3 regions of the Staphylococcus coagulans genome follow, and region 2 is predicted to be linked to each of the others. Evidence: predicted binding sites of a transcription regulator. Region 2 holds the regulator's gene; each other region holds the start of a gene.

The links. The regulator Rex, encoded in region 2, represses fermentation and respiration genes when NADH is low (regulators of the CRP and FNR family bind a similar motif). The targets are predictions, from matches to a motif close to TTGTGAAATATTTCACAA.
Positions count from the first base shown of each region.
Region 1: pflB (formate C-acetyltransferase) is a predicted target of Rex. The motif match lies at 7,195-7,212, and genes of this name have one in related genera.
Region 3: KM149_RS02950 (formate/nitrite transporter family protein) is a predicted target of Rex. The motif match lies at 8,413-8,430, and genes of this name have one in related genera.

Region 1 covers NZ_CP092966.1:555,828-566,501, forward strand. Annotated here, with positions in the region: gene KM149_RS02375 (glycerate kinase family protein) at 1-162, shown strand, start outside; gene scdA (iron-sulfur cluster repair di-iron protein ScdA) at 338-1,018, opposite strand; gene KM149_RS02385 (betaine/proline/choline family ABC transporter ATP-binding protein) at 1,329-2,495, shown strand; gene KM149_RS02390 (ABC transporter permease) at 2,495-3,130, shown strand; gene KM149_RS02395 (ABC transporter permease) at 3,164-3,817, shown strand; gene KM149_RS02400 (Leu/Phe/Val dehydrogenase) at 4,072-5,175, shown strand; gene KM149_RS02405 (PTS sugar transporter subunit IIC) at 5,692-6,756, shown strand; gene pflB (formate C-acetyltransferase) at 7,236-9,485, shown strand; gene pflA (pyruvate formate-lyase-activating protein) at 9,552-10,313, shown strand.
Region 2 covers NZ_CP092966.1:912,035-922,708, forward strand. Annotated here, with positions in the region: gene KM149_RS04150 (ABC-F family ATP-binding cassette domain-containing protein) at 1-1,690, opposite strand, end outside; gene KM149_RS04155 (redox-sensing transcriptional repressor Rex) at 1,843-2,481, shown strand; gene KM149_RS04160 (YeeE/YedE family protein) at 2,774-3,856, shown strand; gene KM149_RS04165 (sulfurtransferase TusA family protein) at 3,881-4,105, shown strand; gene KM149_RS04170 (sucrose-6-phosphate hydrolase) at 4,503-5,990, shown strand; gene agrA (quorum-sensing response regulator AgrA) at 6,048-6,764, opposite strand; gene agrC (quorum-sensing sensor histidine kinase AgrC) at 6,779-8,071, opposite strand; gene agrD (cyclic lactone autoinducer peptide AgrD) at 8,096-8,233, opposite strand; gene KM149_RS04190 (accessory gene regulator AgrB) at 8,230-8,799, opposite strand; gene KM149_RS12015 (delta-lysin family phenol-soluble modulin) at 9,205-9,282, shown strand; gene KM149_RS04195 (carbon-nitrogen family hydrolase) at 9,524-10,327, opposite strand; gene KM149_RS04200 (SdrH family protein) at 10,493-10,674, shown strand, end outside.
Region 3 covers NZ_CP092966.1:675,510-686,183, forward strand. Annotated here, with positions in the region: gene KM149_RS02900 (SulP family inorganic anion transporter) at 1-669, shown strand, start outside; gene KM149_RS02905 (amidohydrolase) at 659-1,789, shown strand; gene KM149_RS02910 (Na+/H+ antiporter NhaC family protein) at 2,003-3,304, shown strand; gene KM149_RS02915 (SRPBCC family protein) at 3,447-3,953, shown strand; gene KM149_RS02920 (hypothetical protein) at 4,182-4,709, opposite strand; gene KM149_RS02925 (bile acid:sodium symporter family protein) at 4,911-5,846, shown strand; gene KM149_RS02930 (hypothetical protein) at 6,024-6,299, shown strand; gene KM149_RS02935 (hypothetical protein) at 6,418-6,609, shown strand; gene KM149_RS02940 (hypothetical protein) at 6,779-6,961, opposite strand; gene KM149_RS02945 (hypothetical protein) at 6,963-7,301, opposite strand; gene KM149_RS02950 (formate/nitrite transporter family protein) at 7,505-8,356, opposite strand; gene KM149_RS02955 (amino acid permease) at 8,676-10,064, shown strand; gene KM149_RS02960 (hypothetical protein) at 10,170-10,523, opposite strand; gene KM149_RS02965 (CPBP family intramembrane glutamic endopeptidase) at 10,669-10,674, shown strand, end outside.

The DNA of each region.
Region 1 (10,674 bases), 360 kb from region 2:
TTAGGGGAAGGATATGAAGCGGTTGAAATGCATGGTATCGATGCTGTATTTAGTTTGTCTACAGGTCCGAGGTCAGTAGAATCTGCTTTAAAAAGAGGGCCTGATGATTTGACCGAATGGGCCCGCAATATGGCTAAGTTCTCTATGATCCATCGTCAATAATCCCTATGATTAGATGATATTTCATTGGATTGAACAGATTGGCATCAAACGGATAGGTCTGTGTAAATATCTCAATTATAAAATGGAATTAAACCAATGAGAGGGCAGTTGACAATCAATTGATGCAAACTGCCCTCTCATTATCTTATTGTTAAATAGAAGTGGTGACCTAAAATTAAAGTAATTGTTCTACTTTAGGAAATAGCACATGATTTTCTAAGTGGACATGTGCATGTGTTTCTTTTTCTAAGTCTTCAATACGTTGATAAACTAAGCGCCAAGTCCCACAGGCTGAACTTGGAATTTCAAAGTCATCTGTTAGTTGACGCATCTCTTGTAATAATTCTCCTGCATTCAGATGTTCACTTGTCAGCGAATCTATTGTTGCCTCGAGGTCTTCAATTTGTTCTCCTTGATACGCGGCAACTAATTTTGGAAAAGCAATTTGTTCTTCTTCCTCAATATGCGCTAACATCTCGCCTTTAAAAGTATCATAGACCGACTTTAATTGAATTAAATGAGGGTTTTGAGGACCATGTACCTTTGCCAGCTTTGTTACATAAGGAGAGAGTTGTTTGAATTCTGCTCTTAAAGTGTCGTGATAACGTGATTGGATGTATTGAATCAGCGAGGGCACATCTAAATAACGTGTATCTATACCTTCACCTTGAATTTGACTTGCTTGCTCTAACTCACTGAGTAATACGTTTACATCGATACGTGGATGTTGTTCAACTGCTTCCAAGATTGAAACTTGTCCACCACAGCAAAAATCGATGCCATATTTACGGAAAACATCTGCTGTTTTAGGGTATTGCGTTACAATATCTGCGACCTTTTCTTGTGTTTGTATCATCATCATTCATCCTTTCTGTTTAAATCTTATAAGTCTAGTTTAAAGTCTTTGTGAAAAAATGAACATTAGGGATTTTACTTTATTTAGTTCAGAAAGTGGATAAGTTTATATCGTAAATTGACTAAGTGTAATTATTCATGCTTTTTCAATTAATAGTTCATTAATTATGTTAAAATAGTAATAGAGTTGAATTTGAAAAAATCGTAAAAACAGTTAAACAGGGAATATCGTTATCATTCAGCATGTGGCTGTTAATGAGACACCTATTACAGTATGCCATCGAAGCATCGAATCTAGAGGAGAGAAGTATATGTTGCGTATTCAGAATTTAACTAAAATCTATCCAGGTGGAAAGAAAGCCGTGGATAATTTAAGTCTTGATATTGAAGAAGGCTCATTTGTAGCGTTTATAGGGACAAGTGGAAGCGGAAAAACGACAGCATTGCGAATGATTAATCGTATGATTGAGGCCACAAGTGGCAAAATTTTAATTGGGGATCAAGATGTCCGTAAGATGAACCCGGTAGAATTACGCCGAAGTATTGGCTATGTTATACAACAAATTGGACTTATGCCACATATGACAATCAAAGAGAATATTGTTTTAGTACCCAAGTTATTAAAATGGTCAGAAGAAAAGAAAACGCAAAAAGCTAAAGAGCTCATCAAATTAGTGGATTTACCTGAGTCTTATTTAGATCAGTATCCTGCACAATTATCTGGAGGACAACAGCAACGTATTGGCGTTATTAGGGCTTTAGCAGCGGAACAAGACATTATTTTAATGGATGAGCCTTTTGGTGCGCTTGATCCTATCACACGAGATACACTGCAAGATTTGGTCAAATCATTACAGAAAAAGCTTGGCAAAACTTTTATTTTTGTAACACACGATATGGACGAAGCGATAAAATTGGCAGATCGCATTTGTATTATGTCGGAAGGGGAAGTCGTACAGTATGATACGCCAGATAATATTTTACGTCATCCAGCAAATGATTTTGTAAAAACGTTTATTGGTGATCACCGTTTGATACAAGAAAGACCGAATATACGTACAGTACAAGATGCGATGATTAAACCTATTACCGTTAATGCAGATGATTCGCTCAATCATACGGTCTCCCTTATGAGAGAAAAACGAATTGATACGATATTCATTGTGAACAAGCAAAATAAATTATTAGGTTATTTAGACATAGAGGATATAAACGAAGGATTACGGAAGCATGCAGAGTTAATTGATGTGATGCAACGTGACGTCTACCATGTACATGTAGACAGTAAGCTACAAGATTCTGTGCGAACGATTTTAAAACGAAACGTGCGTAACATTCCGGTCGTTGATAATGATGGCCGACTCGTCGGCTTGATTACACGTGCCAATTTAGTCGATATTGTTTATGACTCTATATGGGGTGAAGATGCTGAAGCGGAGCAAGTCAATATTGAAAACAATATAGGAGATGGGATCTAATGATTCAATTCTTACATGAATATAGCGGTGAACTCCTTAATAAAACCATTGAGCATTTTTATATATCGTTAATGGCGTTATTTATCGCTATTATTATTGCAGTACCTCTTGGTATTGTATTGGCGAAAACACGGAAAGTTGCCAATGTAGTCCTTACAGTAGCCGGTGTTTTACAAACTATCCCGACATTAGCAATTTTAGCATTGATGATTCCTATTTTTGGTGTAGGGAAAACACCAGCAATTATTGCATTATTTTTATATGTTCTTTTACCTATTTTAAGTAATACCGTGTTAGGTGTTCAAAATATTGACGAGAATATTAAGCAAGCCGGTTTAAGTATGGGGATGACACGTTTTCAACTCATGAAGAGTGTTGAACTTCCTCTAGCGCTCCCATTGATTATGGGGGGGATTCGTTTATCAAGCGTTTATGTCATTAGTTGGGCGACGCTAGCTAGTTACGTAGGCGCTGGCGGTTTGGGTGATTTTATTTTTAATGGATTGAATTTATATAATGCCAATATGATTATTGTAGCGGCAATTTTAGTAACAGCGCTCGCTTTGATTGCTGATATGTTGTTAGCGTTAGTTGAAAGATGGACGATACCTAAAGGGTTAAAAGTTGAGAAATAAGCGGAAGATAATGAATAAATAGGAGGTCAAACAATGTCAGGAAACTTAATCGAACAGTTATTCCAATACTATCAAAATAATATTGGCTACTTATGGGCATTATTTTTGAATCATTTATTAATGTCTGTGTATGGCGTATTATTCGCTTCTCTTATCGGTATTCCTTTAGGTATTTTATTATCACGTTACAACAAAATGGCTTGGTTTGTTATTACGGTAGCGAATGTCATACAGACAGTTCCAGTTATTGCGATGCTCGCTATTTTGATGTTACAAATGGGACTCGGAACAACGACCGTTGTTGTCGCTGTATTCCTCTATGCACTGTTACCGATTATTAAAAATACGTACACAGGCATTACGGGTGTCGATAGCAATATTAAAGACGCAGGGAAAGGTATGGGCATGACACAAAATCAAGTGCTCAGAATGATCGAACTCCCACTGGCATTATCAGTCATCATTGGTGGGGTACGAATTGCGCTGGTTGTCGCAGTAGGTGTGGTCGCTGTGGGTTCATTTATCGGTGCACCGACATTAGGAGATGTCGTTATCAGAGGGACAAACGCGACAGATGGTACAACTTTTATTTTAGCAGGCGCAATTCCTATTGCTTTAATCGCTGTAGGTATTGATGTGCTTTTACGTCTTGTAGAAAAAAGGTTAGATTCTGCAAAGCATGCTTAAATTTAAAATTATTTTCCTAGTTAAATAAGTAGTCAGCTATGAAAAAACGACCGACTTATGTTATGATATTCAAAGGTTGGAAACGCTTACATTCGACAACTTATATGTCTTCAATTGAAGTCTGTTGCTTGAGTGAAAGAACGGGTTAGAAAGTGCGAGTGATATTGCATTCTAAAAGGGGAAGACACATTTCGACTGTGTCCATGACTCACGTTTTCATCCACGGGAAATGAAATAACAGAGGAGGAATGGCAATGATTTTTGAAAAAATGGCACAAGCTGATTACGAGCAATTAGTTTTTTGTCATGATGAAACGACAGGATTGAAGGCGATTATTTGTATTCATGATACGACTTTAGGTCCTGCGTTAGGGGGATGTCGTTTTTGGAACTATGAAACGGAAGAAGAAGCAATCATTGATGTGATGAGACTTGCAAAAGGGATGACCTACAAAAATGCAGCAGCTGGTTTAAATCTAGGTGGCGCAAAAACAGTTGTCATTGGTGACCCTAAAAAAGATAAGTCCGAAGCGTTCTTTCGTGCGTTAGGTCGCTATATTCATAGCTTAGATGGACGTTATATCACTGCCGAAGATGTAGGTACAACGGTTGAAGATATGGATATGATTCACCTAGAAACACCACATGTCTGTGGAATTAGTGAATCTTATGGTTCAGGCGGCAATCCAAGCCCGATGACCGCATTGGGGGTTTATTACGCAATGAAGCGAACTGCGAAAGAAGCCTTCGGGTCAGACTCATTAAAAGGAAAAACAGTTGCCGTCCAAGGTGTGGGCAATGTTGCTTTTCATATGTGCCAATATTTGCATGATGAAGGAGCACATTTGATCGTCACTGATATTAACGAAGAAGCGGTTCAGAATGCAGTTGAAGCATTTGATGCGCAAGCAGTCGGCATTGATGAAATTTATAGTGTCGATGCAGATATTTTTGCACCATGTGCCTTAGGTGGCGTGTTGAACGATGAAACGATTCCTTCATTAAAAGCTAAAATGGTTTGTGGTAGCGCCAATAATCAGCTCTTAGAAGAAAATCGTCATGGTCAAATGTTAGAAAAACGCGGCATTATTTATGCACCGGATTTTGTTGTGAATAGTGGCGGCGTCATTAATGTGGCTGATGAACTGAATGGCTATCATCGTGAGCGGGCTGAGAAAAAAGTGAAAGCTGTCTATGATCAAATGGATAAAATATTTACAATTGCGAAAGAAACGCATGTTTTACCATTACAAGCGGCGGAGCATTTAGCTGAATCAAGAATCAATACAATGATGCGTGTGCACAGTAAATACTCATCCAAGCCTAACAATCAATTGCGTGATACACGTACCCATTGAAATGTTTAAACAGCCTGAAACATTAATTTTTGGTCGCATACCCTAACCTTTGAGCTGATTGAGGGATAACAACCACAGTCGACGAGATGTTTAAGACGTGTGTAGAAATCGAAAATTTGATGCTTATCTAGCTAAGTTCATACAGTTTTAAATATATAACAGCATAATAGGCGCCTTTCAAAGTGGACATTGTATAATGAAGACTTCGAAAGGCGTTTTAATATTTTTTGTTCAAAAGCATATTAACCGTGTTTAGTGCTTTAATAATAAGAAAATTCTAAAAATTATATTGAAAAATAAAAAAGGTTACGGTACGCTACAAGAGTATTCAAATGCAGCTAAAAAAAGGTGAATGTTAAAAAAAGGAAATGTGTCTGAAACCAGTGGTGTATCATATAGTACATGACGACGTACACTTATGTCTCCAATCAGATGGCATAATCCTTAATATTACTGTCCATTTCACAACTTAGCCATGTAATACATCTCATTAACTCATTTCAGGTGGTAGATAAAATGGAAGCAACAGAGAAAAGAATGAACTTTAAACAATTTATGTATAAGGTGTTGAATGGTTTAGCGATTTCAATAATTGCAGGACTGATTCCTAATGCTGTATTAGGTGGATTATTTAAGTATTTAAGCCAATATGCAGATATATTTAGCACATTACAATTTGTCGTACTAGGCATACAGTTTGCTTTACCTGTTATGGTCGGTGTACTTATTGCCTTACAATTCAAACTTGACCCTATGAGTACAGCTTTAGTAGGAGCGGCATCTTTTGTAGGTTCTGGTGCAGCTAAAGTGACTGAAGCCGGGTGGCAAATCGTAGGAATTGGAGATTTAATTAATACGATGATTACCGCTTCAATTGCGGTTCTACTTGTATTATGGATTGGTGATCGCTTAGGAAGCCTAAATGTAATTTTATTACCTATTTTAGTCGGAGGTGTACCGGGTCTTATCGGCGTTTTAACCTTACCTTATGTCAGTAAAATTACATTAGCAATCGGAAGTTTGGTGAATACTTTTACGACTTTACAGCCAGTTTTAATGGGCGTATTGATTGCGGTTTTATTTTCATTTATTATCATTTCACCTATTTCTACGATTGCAGTCGGTCTAGCGATAGGAATTTCTGGATTAGCTGCGGGTTCAGCTGCTATTGGGGTAGCCACAACAGCAATCGTGCTGTTTATTGGTACTTTACGTGTCAATAAAATTGGTGTGCCCATTGCGATCTTATTAGGGGGCATGAAGATGATGATTCCTAATACGATTCGCTACCCTATCATCTTTTTACCAGTGGGTGTTACTGCTGCGATTACAGGAGCTGTAGGCGCACTGCTCGGTATAACTGGAACAAAAGAAACGGCTGGGTTTGGAATTGTTGGACTTGTGGGCCCGATTAAAGCATTAGAATTAATGGAAGGTAATCATATAACATCGCTGATGATTGTGATTTTTGTATTTTTTATTATCCCACTTGTTGTAGGCTTTATAGTCAATTTTTTGCTTTCTAAAGTGTTTAAACTCTACACTTCTGAGATATACAAATTTACAGCGACTGAAAAATAACAAGTTGAGCTTTAGAATTAAAATACTTTATAAGCAGCATGACTTTGTCCACACGTGTTTGTACATACACTTTTAAAAATTGAATTTACAATCATATAAGGTGACATGTCTTACGCATGATCTGTAAATATAAAAGAGGGACATCAATCCCAAAATAAATAGCACTCAGATGATTTTAAATAGAAAATCGTCTGAGTGCTCTCTTTTTTATGATAAAACTTCGTATTGTGTGACTTCGCTTCTGATTCAATGAAGGCAAATTGAGTTGAGACTTGAGGCCCATAAGCATGTTTTTCACAGCATAGTTGTATGATTAAAAAATTAAAAATATAAGACTAGAATTGTGACGAAAATTTATACAAAATAAATCCAAAATATGACATATTTTAAAACGCTTACAATTTAAAGTGATTTCATCCACAAGTCCTGTTATACTGATTGTGAAATGATGAACAAAACCTAATTGGAGGTATGTAACCATGATTAAAGATACGAATACTCGAAGCAATGCTTGGGAAGGATTTAAAACTGGACGTTGGACTCGCAATGTAGATGTGCGTGAATTTATCCAATTGAACTTCACAGGTTATCAAGGTGACGATAGTTTCTTAGAAGGACCTACTGAAGCAACTGAAAAATTATGGGATCAAGTGATGGCTTTATCTAAAGAAGAACGTGACCGTGGCGGCATTTGGGATATGGATACAAAATTACCATCAACAATTTTATCGCACGATGCAGGTTATTTAGACAAATCGTTAGAACAAATTGTTGGTGTTCAAACTGACAAGCCATTCAAACGTTCAATGCAACCATTTGGTGGTATCAGAATGGCAAAAGCTGCTTGTGAAGCTTATGGTTATGAATTAGATAAAGAAACAGAACATATTTTCACAGAATATCGTAAAACACATAACCAAGGTGTATTCGATGCTTACTCAAAAGAAATGTTAGCGTGTCGTAAAGCAGGTATTATCACAGGTTTACCAGATGCATATGGACGCGGTCGTATTATTGGTGACTATCGTCGTGTCGCATTATATGGTATTGATTTCTTAATGGAAGAAAAACAAAGAGACTTCAATGAATTATCATCAACAATGACTGAAGATGTCATCCGTTTAAGAGAAGAAGTATCAGAACAATATCGTTCTTTACAAGAATTAAAACAACTCGGTGAACGTTACGGTTTCGACTTAAGTCGTCCAGCTGAAAACTTTAAAGAAGCTGTTCAATGGTTATACATGGCTTATCTTGCAGCAATTAAAGAACAAAACGGTGCAGCAATGAGTTTAGGTCGTACTTCAACTTTCCTTGATATTTATGCTGAACGTGACTTAGAAGCAGGTACAATTACTGAAAAAGAAGTACAAGAAATTATCGACCACTTTATCATGAAATTACGTCTTGTAAAATTTGCGCGTACACCTGATTACAACGCATTATTCTCTGGTGACCCAACTTGGGTAACAGAATCTATTGGTGGTGTGGGCATTGACGGTCGCCATATGGTAACTAAAAACTCATTCCGTTTCCTACATTCATTAGATAACTTAGGACCAGCACCAGAACCAAACTTAACTGTACTTTGGTCAACTCGTTTACCTGAAAACTTCAAACGTTACTGTACAAAAATGAGTATCAAAACAAGTTCAATTCAATATGAAAATGATGACTTGATGCGTGAAAGTTACGGCGATGACTATGGTATTGCATGTTGTGTATCTGCAATGCGTATTGGTAAACAAATGCAATTCTTCGGTGCACGTGCAAACTTAGCTAAAACATTATTATATGCGATTAATGGTGGTAAAGATGAAAAATCAGGTGCTCAAGTTGCACCAAACTTTGCGCCAATCGAATCAGAAGTTTTAGACTATGATGAAGTTTATCGTCAATTTGATGAAATGATGGAATGGCTTGCAGGCGTGTACATTAACTCATTGAATGTCATCCACTACATGCATGATAAATATAGTTATGAACGTATTGAAATGGCACTTCACGATACAGATGTACACCGTACAATGGCAACAGGTATTGCAGGTTTATCAGTTGCAGCTGACTCATTATCAGCAATTAAATATGCAGAAGTTCGTCCAGTACGCGATGAAAATGGCTTAGTAGTTGACTTTGAAACTAAAGGCGAATTCCCTAAATACGGTAACAACGATCCACGTGTAGATGATATTGCGGTACAACTTGTAGAAAGCTTCATGAGAAAATTACGCAAACATCACACTTACCGTGATTCAGAACATACAATGAGTGTATTAACAATTACTTCAAACGTTGTTTATGGTAAGAAAACAGGTAATACACCAGATGGACGTAAAGCTGGCGAACCATTCGCACCAGGTGCAAACCCAATGCACGGCCGTGATTCAAACGGTGCATTAGCATCATTATCATCAGTAGCTAAATTACCTTATGACTGCTGTAAAGACGGTATTTCTAATACATTTAGTATCGTTCCAAAATCATTAGGTAAAGAAGAATACACACAAGAACAAAACCTTGTAAGTATCCTTGATGGTTATGCTTTACAACATGGTCACCACTTAAACATCAACGTATTTAACCGTGAAACATTGATTGATGCGATGGAACACCCAGAAGAATATCCACAATTAACGGTTCGTGTATCTGGATATGCTGTAAACTTTATTAAATTAACACGCGAACAACAATTAGACGTTATATCTCGTACATTCCACGAAACAATGTAACGGCAAAGCAATAGGTGTCACAGTCGGAGTGACAGATTTTAAGAGAAGGTAAAATGGGGGAGTACAATGATTAGAGGACACATTCATTCAATTGAAAGTTTAGGAACAGTAGATGGACCAGGTCTACGCTATATCATCTTTACACAAGGTTGCTTATTGAGATGCTTATACTGCCATAATCCAGACACATGGAAGATTAATGAGCCGTCGCGATCAGCATCACCAGATGAACTTGTGGCTGAAATCACACCGTACCTCCCATATTTTGAAGCATCTGGAGGCGGCGTTACAGTTAGTGGTGGAGAACCGCTTCTACAGATGCCATTTATAACGGAGCTCTTTAAAAAGCTTCATGCGCACGGCATTCACACTTGTATTGACACATCTTTAGGCTGTGCAAACGATACTGAAGCGTTTAAAAAACATTTTGATCAACTACTCGAGTATACAGACTTGTTGATGGTTGACATAAAACATATTAACAATGAAACGCACAAAAGATTAACTGGAAAACCCAATACTCATATATTAAATTATATTCAATATTTAGCTGATAAAGGTCAACCGATATGGATTAGACATGTGCTTGTGCCAGGTCTTACTGATACCCCCGAAGACCTTGTAGCACTCGGCGCATTTATAAATAAACTTGGTAATGTCGAGAAGTTTGAGATTTTACCTTATCATCAGCTTGGTGTGCATAAATGGGAAGCACTTGGTGTTCCTTATGAACTTAATGATGTCGAGCCCCCGACAGATGAAGAAGTTGAAAAAGCATACCAATACGTTGACTTTAAAGGTGTAACCCCCTTAACACCTATCGGCTAGGTAAAACAATAAGACATGGATCTATTCACTCTTTTAGAATCATAATAACCCTTAAATAATGTTTTGAACCGTACACGCCCCTCACGTGTGCGGCTTTTTTTAATGATTAAAAAGGGAAGGGCATTAACGATAGGATGTATAAAAGCTCCTATTCGTTTCAGTGAGATGAAGGAAGGAATTTAATTGACACGTTTTGTAAACCAATATTATTTTACTTTATCCTCTTTTTCTTTTTTAACTATTTTCTCTAAATATTAAGTTATTCTTTCTTATGTATATTGTAGTTATCTTTTTTACATTGATTATGTAATACTTTTTAAATAGGGCGCATGATATTAGGAATAAAAACAAGTGGATGCTA
Region 2 (10,674 bases):
AAGTCGTTGGCTGAGTACTTGAATCTACTTCTAACGTCGCTTGATTTTGTTGGTTATCATATGCAGCAAGTGCTTGTTGTTGCTCTAACTTTTCCAAATAGTATTGATAATCCCCTAAATAAAGCGTGCCACCTTTTTCGTTTAAATCAAAAATTCGATTCGCCAATTGGTTGATAAAATAGCGGTCATGCGAAACAAAAATGAGTGTCCCTTGGAAATGTTTTAAAGCTTGCTCTAACATCTCTTTAGAATCAATGTCTAAGTGGTTTGTCGGTTCGTCTAATATGAGCACATTGTTACGTTCTAACATGAGTAATGCCAATTGCAAGCGTGCTTTTTCACCGCCTGATAAATCATTGATGACTTTTAATACGTCATCTTGCGTAAATAAAAAGCGTCCTAAAACGGCACGCACATCTTTTTCAGGCATTTGACGATATTGGTCCCACACAAAATTCAAAATAGTTTTGTTTGAACGAAATTCTGCTTGTTTTTGATCATAGTAGCCAATTTTAAGATTTGCACCATCAATCACTTGCCCCGATAAAGGTGGAAGGCGTTTGGCTAAAGTTTTAATTAAAGTAGATTTACCTATCCCATTAGGACCGATAATACCGATATGATCCCCTTTGTTGATTTCAAATTGTATGGGTTGCGTAATAGGGGAGACATATCCAATCGTTAAATCTTGAATGTGCATGACATCATTTCCAGTATTGCGATCAAAATCAAATTGAATGTTCGCACTTCTAGCGTCTAACATCGGCTTTTCAAGGCGTTCCATTTTTTCTAAAACTTTTCTACGGCTTTTAGCCATACCACTCGTGGAAGCACGTGTAATGTTTTTTTCCACAAAAGTTTCAAGACGTTTAATTTCATTTTGTTGTCTTTCATATTCAGCTAAACGCTTTTGATAATATTGATCTCTTAATTCGATAAATTTAGCGTAATTTCCGACATAATGTTTAACTTCACCTAATGAAACATCGTAAATTTGAGTTACGATTTTATCTAAAAAGAATCGGTCGTGTGAAATAATAACGATAGCGCCTTTGAAATATTTTAAATAATCTTCTAGCCATTCTGTTGTGGCCATATCTAAATGGTTCGTCGGCTCATCTAAAAGAAGGAGATCAGGTTCGCTTAATAACATTTGTGCTAATGACAGACGTGTTTTTTGTCCGCCGCTAAAATCATTAATCGGACGATGATAATCTGCTTCACTAAAATCCAGTCCATTTAAAACAGTTTTAATTTTACTTTCATATTGATAGCCTTCAAGCTGTTCAAATTCATTTGAGAGCTTTTCATATTGATCAATATGCGTTTTATATTCTACTGACTCATACATATCCGCATGAGCTGCAAGCCAATCGGTTTCAACTTTCATACGCTCTGAGATGGATTGAACATGCGCAAACGGTTTGGCCATTTCTTCGAAGACTGTGTTTTGGGTATTTAATGTCATTTGTTGTGTCAAATAGCCTAATTTCAAGCCTTTGATTTTAGAGATATGGCCGGAATCATAGTTTTCAACACCAGCGATGATTTTCATCAATGTTGATTTACCCGCACCGTTACGTCCTACAATGCCAATTCGTTCGCCGGTTTTTACTTCAAAGTTGACGTCTTCAAAAATCTCTTCACCATCAAACGATTTGGTGACGTGACTTAATTGCATTAAAATCATATGGCATGCTCCTTTCATTCTTAATTATTGTACAATAAACGCAATATGTATCAAGCACTTAATGTTTTCATAACCATAAAATTAAGTTATAATTATTATCACATACTATGTATATGAGTGCACGCATAAGAAAGACTACGGAGGACTTTAAAATGGGAAAAGAAAGCAATAAAATTCCTAGAGCGACCTTAAAACGTCTCCCTTTATATTACCGATTTGTCAATATTTTAAAGGCTAAAGGTGAAGATCGTGTGAATTCAAAAGCGATAAGTGAAGGCTTAAATATAGATTCTGCAACAATTCGCCGAGATTTTTCATATTTTGGAGAGCTTGGGAAAAAAGGTTATGGTTACAATATTGATAGTCTATTGGAATTCTTCAAATCTGAGTTAAGCGATTCTGATGAAATCAAAATAGGCATTGTTGGCGTAGGGAATTTAGGTAAGGCACTAATCACTTATAACTTTTCAATTCACGATGATATGACCATTACTGAAGCCTTTGATATCAGTGAGGAAATCATTGGTACACAAGTGGGTGATGTGACGGTAAAATCAATGGACGAGATAAAAAGTACCGTTGAAGCTGAAGCGTTAGAAGTCATTATTATTGCTACACCAGGAAGAGTAGCACAAGAAGTGGCCGATGCACTTGTAGATGCAGGTGTGAAAGGAATACTTAATTTTACACCGAAACGTGTGCACGTACCTCAATCTGTACAAGTACATCAAATTGATTTAGGTGTGGAATTACAATCATTATTATTCTTTATGAAAAATTATAATGGTTAACCTTTTATGAAAATTATCCATACATACAAAAAGATTTGTTTGGATGAACTGTAAATTAAAACATAGCACTATGAAGAGAGTATAAAAGTCTAATGATAATATTAGATTTTATACTCTTTTTTTATTGCGCATAGGTCAGTTCTAAAGCATGTATGTTTAAATATACAAATGTATTCAAATGAACTTGAGAAAAAATATATGTTTTTATATTTATTTTTAAAATGTACTTGAAAAATAAGGTCTTATTTTTTATAATACCTATAATGTTAATCGGATATAGGGGGTAGGAATATTGATTTGGACCGTGATAAGTGGATTGATTGTGGGAAGTTTACTTGGTTTCGTAATGCAACGTACGCGTTTTTGTTTGACGGGTGGCTTTAGAGATATGTATGTTCAAAAAAATAATAAGATGTTTTATGCGTTGCTTATTGCGATTAATATCCAAGCTATTGGCTTATATATATTAACTTCATTGGGTGTTATCACGATAGATAATGGGACATTTCCAATTGTAGGAACGATTGTTGGATCATTTATTTTTGGTATTGGGATTGTACTCGCAGGAGGTTGTGCCACTGGGACATGGTATCGTGCAGGGGAAGGTTTAATTGGCAGTTGGATTGCACTTTTCATGTATGCACTATTTGCAGCAATCTCTAAATATGGCGTTCTGTTACCACTGAAAGATACAATTAATCAACAAACCGTTTATGAAGCGGATATGGCGACATCTACAGGGGTACCAAGTTGGATATGGTTAATCTTATTAACTGGTGTTACGCTATTTTTGGTTATGACCACGTTGAAAAAGCCAAAATCAAAAATCGCTATACCAAAATTAAAACCACGCTATACTGGGGTACGTCACTTTTTATTTGAAAAGCGATTTCATCCTTTTGTTGCAGCGATTGCGATAGGTTTCATTGCACTTATCGCTTGGCCAATGAGTATTTCAACAGGAAGAGAAGGTGGGCTAGGCATTACGACACCATCTGCGAACTTAATCGCCTTTTTAACAACAGGAAATGTTTCTTTCATTGACTGGGGTGTTTTCCTCGTTTTAGGTATTTTTGTAGGATCGTATATTGCAGCACGTGGTTCAAGAGAATTTAAATGGCGTTTACCAGATATTAAAACAATACGTAATAGTGTTATTGGTGGTGCATGTATGGGATTTGGTGCAGCGCTCGCAGGTGGATGCTCAATAGGTAATGGTTTAGTTGCAACTGCTGCATTGTCATGGCAAGGTTGGATAGCTTTAGTGGCTATGATTTTAGGGACATGGTTTATGAGCCATTTCTTATTTGTGAAACCTTTAAAAGCAGCGCGTCAACAACAAACGCATACATCACCACAATCTGTTAATATTTAAAAATGAAACGAAAGGAGCTTCACAATGTTATATGAACTCGGTACAGTGGGCATGGTTTGTCCATTTCCTTTAATTGAAGCACAGAAAAAGATGGAGGAATTAGCACTAGGCGATGAACTGAAAATTGACTTTGACTGTACACAAGCCACAGAGGCTATTCCCAATTGGGCAGCAGAGCAAAACTATCCAGTGACTGAATTTGAACAAATAGATTATGCGTCTTGGACGATTACGGTTCAAAAGGCGTAAATGATAGCACGTTCAATAATAATTGAATAATTTATATGGTATAAAGCAGTTGAGGTATATCTCAGCTGCTTTTTGTACGATATCATATTTTAAAATATTAAGATAAAGCAATATAAAAGAGTCTAAGGTCTTAATTTTAGGACATGCTTAAACATTTTTATGATAAAATAGCTACTGAGATCATATGGAGGAGCTAAGATGGGGACAGCTTACTTTTCCAATGCAAATTAAAATCATGATGCTCAAACGTAGCGTCTTTTTTATTTTTACATAACTCTAACGTGTTTAACGCGTCGTATCATAGTAACAGCAAATCATCAAAATAAGCGCAAGGTTTGGTTTATATGTAACAACAGGTGGCATATATGATCAGCAGTATGAGATAAGGAGGATACATATGGAACAATGGAGTCGCGAAATGCGATATCGTAAATATGAGGAAGTAGATGAAAAGGAAATTTTAGCATTACATGAAAAAGTAAAGTCTTCTCCATATCGTCAAATTTTTCATATTCAACCACCTACAGGATTACTCAGTCATCCGAGTGGTTTAATTTTTTTTAATGGCCAATATTATATCGCACATCAGTGGTTTCCTTTAGGGCCAGTAGATGGCTTAAAATATTGGAGACAACTAACAAGTGATAACTTAGTGACTTTCAAAGATAAAGGTGTGGTTTTACGTCCTGACCAGACATATGACAGTCATGGCATACATAGCGGCAGTGCATTTTCTTATCAGTCGTCGCTTTATTATATGTATACTGCAAGCCATAGAGATGAGAATTGGGAGCTTAAAAGTAGCCAAGTTATTGCTAAGGTACAAGACGATGGAGCAGTAGAAAAATTATCTCCGCCGGCAATTAGTACGCCACCTGAAGGCTATACACAGCAGTTTGGAGATCCGAAAGTATTTAAAAAAGGGGAACAATTATATGCTGTGATTGGTGCACAGCGTGAAGATTTAACAGGTTGTCTTCTCATGTATGTCGCAGATCAACCAGAAGGACCTTGGCATTTTAAAGGTGAAATAAAAACGCAATTACAGAGTTTTGGACATATGTGGACTTCACCAGACTATTTTCAAATTCATGGAAAAGATATTTTCCTATTCTGCTCTGAAGGTGTGGAATCTGATCAATATCAAAATACGTATTTAAGTGGCTATATCGTAGGGACATTAGATTTTGAAACACTCGTATTCGAACATGGTGAATTTCAAGAATTAGATGCAGGTTTTGATTTTTATGCACCGCAAACGATAGAGGATGAAGCGGGGAGACGCGTTTTAATAGGATGGATGGGTATACCTGATGTAGAGTACCCAACAGATGCCGATGGTTGGACACACTGTCTAACACTTCCTCGAACATTGACTATTGAAAATCAAATATTGAAACAAAAACCACATATGCATTTGAGAAAGTTGCGCAGTAACGAAGAATCAGCGCTAGGCTACGCTAATAAATTTATTAAACAGCTCCATCCCTATGAAGGGGTCCAGTATGAACTAGTCGTTGATATTTTAGAAAACGAATCTTCTGCTTTTGAATTACAGTTACGTGCTTCTAGTCATGAATCGACTGTCATTCGTTATGAGACAGCAACGAAAGAAGTCATACTTGAGCGTTTTGATAGTGGCGCACTGCCATTTCCGGTAGAAGGGACATCAAGAAGTACACGTTTAAACTCAGAGTTAAAACAATTGCGTATTTTTGTAGATACATCGAGTATCGAAATCTTTTGCAACGAAGGCGAACGTGTGTTAACTTCACGTATTTTCCCGAAAACAACATCGAATAAAATTAAGGTCGTTACGGATTCGGGGCAAGTCTATTTAAAAATGACTAAATATGATATTGCGACAGAAATGACAGAAGAATAATCTAAAAATAAATACAATCCAATAAAAAAACAAGCAGGTGATTCTTTTCCTGCTTGTTTATATTTTCTTTAAATTACGTACTGAAACATAACAAAACTCTTCATTTTTAAAATATGCAATGCGTTCTTTAGAATCCACACTACTTATGTTATGTCTGTTGAGTACAAAACTGTTATGACATCTAAAAAAGCGATCATCAATTTGCGCTAACTCTTTGAGATTGCCATAAAATTCGATTTGGCGATTATCTAAATGTGCAATCAAACGATGTGATTTAGGTGATGATTCAAAAAACATCACATCATCATATTGAACATAAACAGAATTGCTGCCGCGTTTCAGTTCTAATGTTTCAACAGTTTTATCTTTCGTTAATAAATCTAAACGTTTTAATGCAGTTTCTAAACAATCAACAATTCGTGTACGTAATTCTTCAGGATCGTCTTTAAAAATAAAATCCATCGCTGCAACTTTGTAAACAAATGTCAAATAAGTCAATTCAGTATGGCTTGTTACAAAAATGATATTACCAACAGGGTCATGCTTACGAATCTCACTTCCAAGTTTAATCCCGTTAATATCAGATTCTAATTGAATATCTAGAAAATAACAGCCAATATCACTCATGTTTTTAGAAGCTTCTAACACTTCATATGGATTATCTGTGGCAATTTCGATTTCCATAGGTTTTTCTTCAATCATAATATAGTTTTCAATAATGGATACCATGCGTTCACGTTGTTTTGGATCGTCTTCACAAATCAATACTTTCATAGTTACGCACATCCTTAATCATCATCATTCATGACTTCAATTTTTTGTATAAAATATTGGTTTTCAATCGTTGTATCAAGCAAAACATTTTCTGTTTTATCTGTAATTTCTTTCAAAGTCGATAAACCGATACCACGATTTTTCCCTTTCGTTGAAAAGCCTTCTTGGAAGAGGGTATGTAATTTTGGCATATTTTTTGGTGCTTTATTCATGATAATAATTAAAACAGAAGTCTCTGTTTTAATGAATGCAATTTGAATCATTGGGTCTTCAACCGTCAATGAAGCTTCGATCGCATTGTCCATGATAATACCTAAAACACGACTCAAATCAATAATTTCCATATTAATAGATGAAATCTCATCAGCAACTTCAACACTAATTTCGATATTATTTTCTTGAGCTGATAAAATTTTAGTAGTGATAACGCCTTTAATTTCGCGTACTTTTAACTTCTCAATCCCATTTAATTTTAAAGAATTTGTTTCAAAATGCCCTTTTAGGGGGTTAATATTATTATGATAATACGTTTTCAGACCTTCTAGATCATCTTCACGCAAGTACTCAGACATTGTTGCTAAAATATTAATGTAATCATGACGGAACTTACGCATTCGATTATTAACTTTTTCCATTTCTAATGTGTATTTATAATAATCTTCTGCCTCTTGTTTTTTGTGTCTATAACTAATTTCGCGTGCTATCGTAATTGTTGTCATAACAATTAAAAATGCAAAAATTAAGAATGATATAAAGTATAAAATACCTACTGTTTTTACCTCATTGAAAGAAGTTACAGATTTAGGGATAATAAAAAAGAAAATATAAAAAACGGCAGTTGAGAATAAAATCAATACAGAAATATAAAGATTATTTAAATGCAACCAGGATAATTTAAATTTATTAAATAAAAACATTAAAACTACTGTAAATATATAACAACAAATAACGAATAGTAAAGCGTATAAAGCATTAGCACTATAAAAATCTATATTGTGATTAATAAGATACGCATAGGCCCAGGAACTAATAAAGTCGCTTAAAATCAATACTATAACTGTTATTAATACTGTTAGCACTCCGATTATTTTAAGGCGCTTATAATAAAAAATGAAGAATGCTAATATTAAGTAAAGCAAACTGTTTCTTCCAAATATAAAATATAGAATGACTGAAGGGATTACTATTCCAATTAAAATAAGAACGTAATCCCTTTTTGTATATTTATATTTTTGGATAATACTTGTAACAGATGCGAAGGCAAAGGCTTGAAATAAAGTAATTAGAATTACACCGAGTATATCCAATTTATACACACTTTCTATCTCTTTTTATTCGTCTAAATCAAGTAATTCTTTAGGGATTTCTGGCTCATCAAAGAATGCACGGCATAACGGAATATCCGCAAAACTACCTACTGATTTAAAAAAACTCGTAATAAAAATGAAAAGTTTATCTAAATAATTCATTGTATATCCTCCTTAGGAAAAAAGATAGGTAATAGCGATAATGACTGAACTGTAATCGCATAAGTAATTAGTTGTTGAAATGGACTTGGAATAAACAATGAAATTCCTATTAATAGGGTCATAACAACAACTGATTTAATTTTAAGCTCTTTCTTGCGTGAGGATTTAATTGGTAATTTACGAGTTGCAGCTGGTGCATACTTAACAACTATCAACCATCCTAATAAACTTAATAATAACATGAATGCGTATGGAATTTCATATTTCACTATTAACCACGGCACAGCAATAAAAAACAAGATATTTTGTACGTGACAAAGCAAAGAATTTTTAGCATGAGCTCCGTACGAAACTTGTTTTAAAAGGACAAAGCTTAAATGTGCAATTAGCGTGTATAAAAATGTATTGACAAGTAGAGCAAGACCATACGTAACGATAGCTTTAGATAAGTTCATAACTACAAGCTGAATGCCTAGACGCACACGCAAAAAGTCGAGGTGGTCCAGATTCTGCTTTTCTTGCAGTTTACGAGCAAATTTATTAATGCTGTTATCTATTATTTGCAATGGTTTTCCTCCTTAAACTTATTATAAATCACATTTAATGTACAAATACATTTTTTGCCTAACTGTTCATTTTATATTCCTAACTGTAGTTTTTATAAAATATATATGTATATTACCATAAATATTAAACAGTTAAGAAGTAAAAATGATAACTTAGGCAATAATTAACACAATTTTATAAAGCCATGTTCTAATATATATAGAATCACAACAGTGATTTGGTAAAGTCATTTTGTTTTAATCATTTTAATTGTGGATTTTAAAGTGATTTAAACAAATTGTACCGAATTAAGTTTAAGTCAGAACATCTTAGTTTATGTATTCTTCGCTCAGCTTACATAACTAAGGCTGCAACAATCTATTAAAGTCTTTGGAATTTATTTATAACTAAGGAGGTGTACTACAATGGCAGGAGATATCATTAGTACTATCGTAGATTTCATTAAACTTATTGCAGAAACGATTAAAAAATTCACTAAATAATAGTATTGTTAAGTGCTATTATTATCTTTTTCCTTACTTAGGCTGAAGTAAAAAGTAAAAGTTAGGTTTCTATTTAAGAAGCCATTGTAGCAATATTAATAATCGGTAAATTCACTAAATTTTTTCATAATTAATAACATCCCCAATTAATTGAATAGAATAACTGTAAATTAAACATTCCCTTAATATGGATAAAACAGGCGAGTCCCTCCCAAACTCGCCTGTTTTGTTATGTTTTATTTTATTCACTTCGCGTTGCGTATTTGTAAATGCTTGGTCTTATGTTGTCGAATACTGGGATAGCTTTTCTTTGTTCTATTACAAGATTCAGATCTAACTCAACTGTTAAAACCGCTTCTTGTGCATCTGCCTCTTCTATAATTTGTCCATTTGGATCAATAACCATCGAATGTCCGGCATACGTAGTTTTACCATCATTTCCTGAACCATTGACCGCAACGACATACATATCATTTTCAACTGCTCTAGCTTGCAGTAACTGTCTCCAATGTGAGAGTCGAACATCTGGCCATTGGGCGACATAAAAAATAATATTTGCACCTGTTGCAGCAGGATAGCGACTTAATTCTGGAAATCTTAAGTCATAACAAATAATTTGAGAAACTTTTGTACCGTCTGTTAAAGTATAAACGTAAGGTACGTCTTGGCCGTCAGTTAAGTAATCAGGTTCATCTAACATAGGTACGAGATGGATTTTGTCATATTCATAAATCTTATCGCCCGCTTGATTTACAGCAAATGCTGTGTTAAAGACAGCGTCATTCTTTTTGTTTGAGACAGAACCGGCAATAATATCGACTTGATACTGTTGCGCTAATTTTTTTATAAATGGGTAACTTTGTGTTAATTCGTTATCTGCTTTTGTTTGCAATTCTGAGAGTGCATAACCGTTGTTCCACATTTCTGGTAGTACAACGACATCTGTATTATGCTTAACGTGTTTATCAAACAATGATGCAATTTTTTCTTGGTTTTTTTTAGCGTCTGCTGGAACGACATTAAATTGAAAAAGTTGGATTTGCATGATTAATTCTCCTCACTTCAATCTTTTCTATATATTTTACTAAAGTTCGAAAATTTAAACAAAGTGAGTCTTGTATGCAATTCTATTTCAATAAGGATGGAATTAAGAGGGGATTTTGTATATACTGTCTTTTACGAACAACTTTAAAAATAGGAGCTGATGTCGATGTCTGGACGTAAAGTGCCTAGTTTTAGGAAAGTAATCACTAAAACAGGGGTCTACACGATGGGATTATTGTGTTTAACCCAACCACTTTTAAATGTAAGTGCGCACGCGTATGCGATGACAGATGATGCTCAATCTCATTCTAATGCATATATAAGTGAAAGCGGACTGTACAATGAAGC
Region 3 (10,674 bases), 240 kb from region 2:
GTTACAATTCTATTTTTCTCACTTATTGCGGAATATTTCAACTTAGATTTAAAGTATGTGAAAGATTTAGCCAAGCTCCATTTTGAAATGCCATCAATCGGGTTTCCAGATGTACCGTTACAGTGGATGACCTTATTTGAAGTTGGGTTATTTGGATTAATGCTTGCTGTAGTTGCGACGATTCAAACAAGTTTGACTGTACAAATGATGGATAACTTCACCGATAATCAAAGTAGTATCAATAAGGAATCCTTTGGCCAAGGGTTAACGAATGCGCTTGTCGGTTTACTTGGTGGTATCGGGGGCAGTGCGCTTGTCGGACAGTCCAAGTATAATTACCAACTTGGCGCAACTTCCCGTTTATCGACTTTTACGACAGGCGTGATGTTATTGATATTTCTCATGTTTTTAGGACCGATTGTCGGCCGTATTCCACTTGTTGTTTTAGCAATCGTATTGATGCGTATTGCGATGGGGACGTTTGAAAAACAAACGTTGGATTATATAAGAGAAAAACGCTGGATCGAATTTGGTACCATTTGCATTACATTCTTATTGATTATAGGAACACATCAATTAGCATTAGGGGTATTGATAGGAACGCTTATATTTTACCTTGTAAAACGATTTAAAAATGATATGAAAGGACGTGGCAATGATGCCAGTTGAACTGAACCAACTCATTGAATGGCGAAGAGCCTTTCATCATAATCCAGAATTATCCAATCAAGAATACGAGACAACGCAGCGGATTCGTGAAATTTTAACACTTTATGATATACAAATATTAAATACGCCGCTTTCAACAGGGTTAGTTGCTGAAATCGGTCAAGGGGAAGAATTTATCGTCATTCGTTCTGACATTGATGCTTTACCTATTGAAGAACAAACCGCATTAAAATTTCGTTCTGAAAACAAAGGTGTGATGCACGCTTGTGGCCACGATATTCATATGGCTGCCATATTAGCTACAGCCATTCAATTGAAAGAACAGGAAGCGCAGTTGAAAAGCCGTGTCCGTGTAATTTTTCAAGCCGCAGAAGAAATTAGTAAAGGGGCTTTTGAAGTGGTCAAAACGGGCGTGCTAGATGGTGCGAAGGCAATTTTAGGGTTCCACAATGATCCAACATTAAAAGTGGGTGAATGGCGTGCTAAAACAGGATTTATGACTTCGAATGTGGATCGTTTCATTATTCGAATCCATGGCATAGGTGCACATGCCGCGATGCCACACAATGCGAAAGATCCACACGTGATATTGAGTCAGCTCATTTCGAGTTTGCAAACGATCGTCAGTCGAAACATTGCACCACATGATGAAGCGGTTGTAACTATCGGGCAAGTGCATAGCGGCCACACTTGGAATGTCATTCCACAAGACGCTATGATAGAGGGCACAATTCGAAGTTTTAAAAAGGATGTTAGAGACCAGGTTGAAGCTCGTATGACTCAAATTTGTGAAGGACTCGCGCTCCAATTTGATGCTCAAGTTGATTTAGATTACCAACGTTTAGCAGGTGCGGTATTTAATGATGATACTTTACAACAAATGGCATTAAAAAGTGCAGAACATGTAGGCTATCAAGCTAACGTTTTACCTCGTGCCTTAACGATTGGGGAAGATTTTTCAGGTTATCAAGATGTCGCGCCAGTTCACTTTGCGATGATAGGTTCTGAAAGTCCATATCCGCTTCACCATGCACAATACAATCCTAATGAAGCCATTTTAGAAAAAGTACCAGCTTATTTTGTGGCTTTAATTCAAGAGATTTGGGAGGCTTCAAGTTGACATTGACGTTAAATTAGATTTCATGTATTGTTTAACAGTAAAATTCAATTTTAAATCAATACGCATATAAAAAGTTGACTTTTAAGGTTATTTTTAAAGGGATGTTTAAAAGGACAGATAAACAATGAATGATTTTGATATAAGGAAAGTTTTATTCTGTTGATGAAATTGAAAAAAAGGGGACTATACTTTTTATAAATAAGGAGTTTCAAAATGTCTAAACAATATCGAGATCAAAATAATCCGTGGGCATTAACACCGCTCGTTGTATTTATAAGTATTTTTTTAGGCGCCGGTATCATTACGAAGGATTTTACCTTTATGCCGTTAAATGTTGCCGCAATTATTGGCGTCGTTGTTGCACTTATGATGAATCGTCAAGAGAAGTTCACCACTAAAGTTGAAGTGTTTGCTCAAAAAGCAGGTCATCCTAATATTATTTTAATGATGTTTATCTTTATACTTGCAGGTGCGTTTTCAAAGACAGCCCAAGCTATGGGTGGTGTGACCTCAATAGTGAATCTAGGTTTGTCATTAATTCCACAAAATTATTTGATAGTCGGTCTATTTATCATTTGTATGTTTATCTCTATTTCAATGGGGACATCTGTTGGGACAGTGGCTGCGATTGCGCCAGTCGGTTTTGGGATTAGCCAAGCTACCGAAATTCCAGCAGCGTTAGCAATGGCGACAGTTGTTGGCGGCGCGATGTTCGGAGATAACTTGTCTATGATTTCTGATACGACAATAGCTGCCGTTCGCACACAAAAAACGCAAATGAGTGATAAGTTTAAAGTGAACTTTAGAATTGTAGTGCCAGGTGCACTGATTACCATTGTATTACTCTGGTGGCTCACAATGGGCTACCAAATTGATCATACAAAAACATATGATTACGAATGGTTTAAAGTGATTCCTTATTTGCTTGTATTGATTCTTGCGATTATCGGTGTGAATGTCATATTAGTATTATTAGGTGGCGTTGCACTTGCAGGTGTCATAGGGCTTATTGATCATGCATTTAGTTTTTCAGGTTTATTAAAAGTGATATCGGAAGGAATTATAGGTATGCAAGATATTGCCATGATTGCCTTATTGATTGGTGGTATGATTGGCCTTGTTGAGCACCACGGAGGTATTACTTGGCTATTAAACTTTGTTAAAAGTCGTGTTAAGTCTAGACGTGGCGCCGAATTTGGTATTGCTGGATTAGTGAGTATTGCAGATATCTCAACTGCAAACAATACGATTTCCATTATTATGGCAGGTCCCCTAGCAAAAGATATAGCGGATGAGTATCAAATTGATGCACGTAAATCGGCAAGTATTTTGGATATTTTCGGCAGTGCGTTTCAAGGATTTGTACCGTACAGTCCACAGTTGATTGCGGCAGCGGGTGTCGCGAGTATATCGCCCGTCATGTTATTACCTTATTCTATTTATCCGATTATGCTTGCTTTATGTGGTGTGGTGGCTATCATTTTTAACCTTCCAAGACTAGAACGCAAAAAATAGTGACATCTCTCTTAATATAAATTTGAAAAAACGTTTAGGAATAGTCTAGCAAAATAGGTTGTGAGATGTTCAATTTATTCGGTATGTGTATGGATTTAAGTTACAATAAACATGATGGAGTTCATCGGGAAAAGTATGGAGAATGGAAGTGAAGCATATGCAAAATGAATGGGTTGAAATAAAACTTGTACGTCTCATGAAGACGACACCAACAAGCGCGTATCGTGCATGGTTGGAGCCAGAGCAATTGAAAGAATGGTTTATGACTTCACGTCGTACGAATCAAGAATTAGAAAATCATCCAATAGAGGGCGGCACTTATAGAATAGTTGATCAACGTCAAGGCAAACGCTTGGAGATTGAAGGCGTTTATCAAACATTAGTTGAAGATACCCATATCATTCAAACGATTCAAATGCCCGAGTTTAGCGATGAAGCGGATGAAATTGAAGTTTACTTTGAAGAAAGAAGTCCAGGTATTACGCAGATGACGTTTTATTATAAAGGCCTAGTACCTAAAGAAAGACGATTGACAAACTTAGAATACAAACAGAAGAAAAAAGCTTATCACGATCATACGGCACATGGTTTTGAATTAATGTTTGATACGTTACAACAAGAACTAGAAGCGCAGCAAGATGTAAATTAGAACGCGCGCCTATTTTATGGTTTGGGAGCTATGTTGCGTCATTAACAAAAGAAACTAAAATTAAGATAACTAAAAATGCTCGAAATATGCATCGGTCAACATTCCGAGGTGCACAATTCGAGCTAGTCTAAACGAGGCGGGGCGGAAATCAATTTTTGCCCCGCCTAAAATTATGAACAAATGTTTAATGTGCGTAGGTCTATATTGAGGACATAGAATTGTATCGCTCTATGAAATACGCGATTGACGATAACAACGAGCAGGCGCACTTGCTTGACAAATATCAATATGACGCGTTGCTAACGTAGCAATGAGTTGACATAGTATTTCTGGCGTTGTTGTGACTTTCAATTTGTCTTTTGCAAAACTATAGTGAATACGCTTGTTTTGAAAAACATTTAAAATATCTATGACTTTATCTTTAATAAAAGGATCATTCAATCCATCAATTTGTATTTCAAATCGATTTTCTTCACGAGGTCGGATTTGAAGTGGCTCCATTGATTCGAGTAATGACAAAGGCACGATTTGATAGATACGATAATGGTGAAAGCTGATAAAACTGATGACATAAGGAAGCGCACGCTTAGGAATTTGAATCTTAAGCATGTGCTTTTGTTGATGTTTAGTCCATTCAGCATGAATAACAACCTGGAGGTTAACTTGGCGTAATAATTTCAACAATTTATGTCGTGCCATACGATGGTTCATTTGATCTATATTTAAAATAAAAGTTTCTAGTTTATCAATTATCATTGCAATTCCTCATTTAAATTTTTCTTACATCTATTGTAGCATGATAAATTTTTGAAATCAGTAAGACTATAGATGTAAAAATAAAATGTGTGGGACGATATTGAATGGTTGTTTTAGTTGAATAAGTGTAAAAAAGAGGTTGTAGACCATCTATAATTATGCTAATATTCAGATTATTAAAACAATTAAGGAGTGAAGCCTATGTTACAACGTATTGGCCAATTTGCATCTCGAACTTTTTTATTTTGGATGTTACTGGCAAGTCTACTCGCATTTTTTGTTCCCAGTATTTTTATAGGTTTTGGAGGCATCATTCCTTATTTATTAGGTGTTGTTATGTTAGGGATGGGATTGACCGTTAGTCTGGATGACTTTAGGCTCATTTTAAAAGAGCCTAAGCCCGTGATTATCGGTGTTTTTTTACAATACACAATTATGCCATTTGCTGCATACGCCGTTGTAAAATTATTTCATCTACCCGCAGATATCGCCATCGGTGTGTTACTCGTCGGCTGTTGTCCGGGAGGAACATCGAGCAATGTTATCAGTTATCTTGCTAAAGGCAATGTGTCGTTATCCGTTACGATTACTTCAATCTCAACAATTTTAGCGGCTATTTTAACCCCTGTTCTTATGTTTCTACTTGCTCGAGAATGGATGAATGTTTCATTACTTGCAATGTTTCTTTCAGTTGTAAAAGTTGTCTTATTCCCATTGCTTTTAGGTATTCTTATTCAAAAATATATGAAGCGTGTTGCACACGTAGGGACTGACATTTTACCTCTTATTTCTGTTGTTGCGATCTCTATTATTTTAGGTGCGGTTGTTGCTTCTAGTAAAGCTCTGATTGTGGAAACAGGGCTACTTATTTTTGTTGTCGTCATCTTACATAATGTGCTCGGTTATACAATTGGTTATGTTTTAGCACATCTTTTTAAACTTAATTATAAAGATAAAAAGACTGTAGCAATAGAAGTCGGGATGCAAAATTCTGGATTAGCTGCCTCACTTGCAACGGTTCATTTTAATCCATTAGCTGCAGTACCAGGAGCGGTATTTAGTTTTATTCATTTAGTCACGGGCCCATTACTTGCACGTTATTGGGCGGCAAGAACAAAGGAAGATTTGGAGTTATAAATCGGGTTAAAGCCTTGTATCAACTATAAAAAAGATATCCAACAATTCAACGGATCAGAGCAAAACTTTTTTAGCTTAGCAATAACTTTAGTAAAGTATATTTTACTTTTTTGTTAGGTTGTGCGAAAATATGATTTGAATATATCGAAAAGTAGTGCTAGGAAAGGTTGTGAAACGATGGTCAAAGTCCTTCAAAATTATTTTATAACGCTCACTGTATTATTAATGATGTTGTTATTATCTGTTGGGTTTATTGCTCAGTTTCAAAATGGCTTCGTGTTGGTCTTATCAATGACAGTGACATTAACAGTGATCAATTTTGCGATTGAGTCATGGTTGCTTAGAGCAGCTTTACCACCAGCAAAAGTACATTTGATTCAGTCTCTTGTGTTTCCTTTGTCCATCGTTATCATGGGAATCATTTCCTTTATCGTTTTACCTGCCGTCTCTTAAGAAAATAAGGGCGGCTCGTTTTTTAGTTAAACGATATAGGCTAAGAAACAATAGCATGGTAAGATAAGAACGCACATTGATATCGTGCTAAAACGATAGCGATACAGGAGTGTAAAGTATGAGTTTAGAGGGAATTTTGTTTTTTATAGTTGGACCACTCATTATTTTAGTAGGTAACTTGGTACTTGCACCACGTTTTCAAAAGCATATTCCGATGCGTATTCATGTGCTTTCAGGCATCGTCGGTCTTATTATTTATGCTGTATTTGCCGCTGTAATCTACTATTTCTTTTTACAAGGGAAAATTTAATAATGATTTTAAAACAATCTGAGTCAAATGGCTCAGTTATATGTGAACCCGAGCCTTTCATGATTTGATGAAAAGCTCGGGTTTAATAATATGCGATGATATTAAAATTATTGTTGTTGTCATTTTATTTTCTGTTTTGAAGCGTTTCAAACAGTGTTCAACTGAAGCGTTAAGTCAATAAAATGATAGCTGTAATAATTAATACTAATAGTATAGCGTCCACACCGACCATTAATTGGTAACGTGTATTTGGATTACCTTCTTTAGATGTTTTGTAAAGCATGTATACATTTGGTACAAAGCTCAATAGCAAAATGCCAATAATAATAAATCCAATCGTTTGTGTCGACATCTCAATCTCTCCTTTGCATACGATAACGAATCCATCCAACCGCAATACCCAACACAATACCTGTCAAACAGCCAATGAGCGGCTGATTAAAAAGAATGCCTGCTAAGAGTCCAATAATGAGCCCAATCAGTAAAGGAGGACCAAAAAGTTGTTTTCGTTCATCTGAACTTAAAATACTGAATGTCAAAATATATAAGACTGCGAATACGACAGCAACCATGATAGATTTAGTTGCTAATGCTATGGGCGAAACGCCATATTGATTTACATTGATGACAAAGAAAAAAACGCCTAAAAGTAAAGCGATAATCAGTCCCTTGATGATGCGTGCTTTGTTCATAATCTAACTCCTTGTGCAATGAATTGATACCATTATAACACGAAAAGTTTTGAACGTCGGCTCGCTTGAAGGCCATTCAGTATTGTTCGAGTCAAGGGGGTGACTCACGTTTTAAGAGATAAAATCAATATCACTGATATGTTACAGGACACGAATGGATTAAAGTATTGAAACCAGTTGTGAGACTAGGCTTATAGCTTCCTTTATTTGATATTGTCATTCACTTGTTGATTTTTAATCACTTTAAATTGGCCATGATCATTTAAATAGGCATAGAATAGTCCAATAATCAAACCACCGCCGATATAATTACCGATAAAGGCAGCAACTAAGTTTTTTAATACATGAAAAATATGAAATGCCTCTGTTTGATAAATAAAGCTAGCAACGAAAAGACACGCATTGTAAACAACGTGTTCGTAACCCATAAAAGCGAAAATCGTTACACCAAACATCATGACAAACATTTTAGCCATAACATCTTCAATTTGCATTGCAATGACAAGTGATATATTAATAAAAAAGTTGGCGAAAATAGCACGAACCAAAATGTTTTGAAAACTGTATTGAATGGATTTAACTTGAACCGTATGATTGAGCATTTCAAGCATTTCAACTGTCATGACATCTGTCAGTGAAATTAAGCCAAATAACACAATCGCTCCTAAAATATTTCCTAGGAAACAAAGGAAAAAGATTTTTAACACACGCGAAGGTCGAATAAGACGGTAATACAGACCAACTGTAAAATACATAAAATTACTCGTTAATAACTCAGAATTTGTAAATAGAATTAAAACAAGGGCGAAACTAAAGGTAATGGCACCTGCCATATTGACTACACCAGGTGCGACATCGGGTGCAAAAGTTGTTTTTACCATTAAAACGAATACTGCAATAATACTAATAATAAATCCTGCCATCATAGCTCTTAATAAATAGCGCCTCAGATAAAAGCTTTGTAAAATATCTTTCTTTTGAATCGTGTCAATGATGTTTGACACCCACTTGCGACCGTAGAAGATTGTATCCCATTTTATGTTTGTTTCTTTCATGTGTTAGAAATTCCTTTCTTCAATTTTCTACCATAGTATAAACATTTCACAACAAAATGTGAATGCATTCACAATTAGGGGTTGTGTCAATATTTCAACAACTTTTACAATTCAAAAATATGCGAACATATATGTTTGTAAATTGAGTTATATTTCAAACTTCAATTTGTTGAAATATTTTTTAAAGTAATATATTTCTTCAAAACAAAGATAAATGGGGTGATAATTTTTTCTCCACAGCAATCTCAAGTGTAGTATAATAGCGACATGCACGGTGCAACATCATTTTATGAGTAGGGGTTAAAAGGAGATGGAAGCAATGGAAGAAAACCAGTTACACAGAGGTCTGAGTTCACGACAGATTCAAATGATTGCGCTAGGTGGTACAATTGGCGTCGGATTATTTATGGGTGCTTCGAGCACAATTGCTTGGACGGGGCCATCTGTTATTTTTGCATATTTACTTGCGGGATTATTTTTATTTTTAATTATGCGTGCAATGGGTGAGATGGTCTATTTAGATCCATCTACCGGATCATTTGCCAATTATGCAACAGATTACATACATCCAGTTGCAGGTTACGTCACTGCATGGGCGAATATCTTTCAATGGATAGTAGTTGGTATGTCTGAAGTAATTGCGGTCGGTGAATATATGAAGTTTTGGTGGCCGGAATTACCATCATGGATTCCAGGTATCATTGTAATTGTTATTTTAACTTTAGCGAATGCTATATCTGTAAAAGCATTTGGCGAGTTTGAATTTTGGTTTGCTATGATTAAAATCGTCACAATTATATTAATGATTATTGCCGGATTTGGATTGATTTTCTTCGGATTAGGGAACGGAGGACATCCAATCGGTTTAAGTAATTTAACTGCACACGGTGGCTTTATGCCAAATGGTTGGTTAGGTTTCTTCTTTGCATTATCAATTGTTATCGGTTCTTATCAAGGGGTTGAATTAATCGGTATTACAGCAGGAGAAACGAAAGATCCACAAAAGAATATTAAAAAGGCTGTCAACGGCGTCATTTGGCGTATTTTAATTTTCTATATCGGTGCTATTTTTGTGATTGTCACTGTGTATCCTTGGAACGAGTTACATGATATTGGTAGTCCATTTGTCGCAACATTTGCAAAAGTAGGGATTACAATTGCAGCAGGGTTAATCAACTTTGTCGTTATCACGGCTGCGATGTCAGGATGTAATTCAGGTATTTTTAGCTCAAGTCGAATGATTTTTACACTTGCACAACATCGACAACTACCAGCGATTTTTACAAAAGTTATGAGAAATGGTGTGCCTTTCTACACGGTATTAGCCGTTTCTACGGGGATACTCATCGGTGTCATTTTAAATGTTGTATTGCCTATGATTATTGAAGGATCAGAAAGTATTTTTGTATATGTTTATAGTGCTTCAATCTTACCGGGTATGATTCCATGGTTTATGATTTTATTGAGCCATATACAATTTAGAAAGAAATATCCAGAAAAAATCGAAAATCATCCTTTTAAAATGCCGTTCGCACCTGTAAGTAACTATTTGACAATCGCATTCTTATTAATGGTATTAGTAGGTATGGTAATTAATGATGAAACACGTGTATCTGTGATTATCGGTTTCTTGTTCTTAGGATTTATGGCTGTATTTTTCTTTTTACGCGGTCATCATAAACGCGATAAAGAAGAATTAAAATTGTAAGAGTGAGATAGATATTATAATCAAATGTTCAACTTGGTATCCATACTGAGTTCTTGTATAGAAGTGAGTTCCTTTAAAAAGGTCTCGCTTCTTTTTTTAATGGGGTTAGTAATCACAATGTGAGATATTAAAATGGGCTGCGGCTTGATTAATCACGTGGAGGTAACCGTTATTAACGCGTCTTTGACTGCCAAAATCGATAAGAACGAGTGGATTATGATAGAGATTGTGTAAACATGCATAATATATCTCATAACTATATGTTGTCGGTAAGATGATATCATCAGGATGAGGGAGGCTTTCAAATAAGCGTGTTACTTTATTTTGAAGAGTTGTTAATAAGACGTTAGCTTCGTCTAAATCTTTTTGATAGACAAGGTCAAAATTTAAAACTATTTTTTGCAATGCTACAAGATTTTTAAACGCTTGCATACTATTTGGTATATCCTTTTGAATCATAGTTGCCTTCCTTTCATTAAATATTATATAGTATAACATAACGCTAATGATTTTATTATGACTTTTATAAAAATGTAATTTTAAAAATGCAATTGTCATATGAGTAAAGCAAAAATTAAAATGATTGCGGTAGAAAGGATTCAAAATGTCA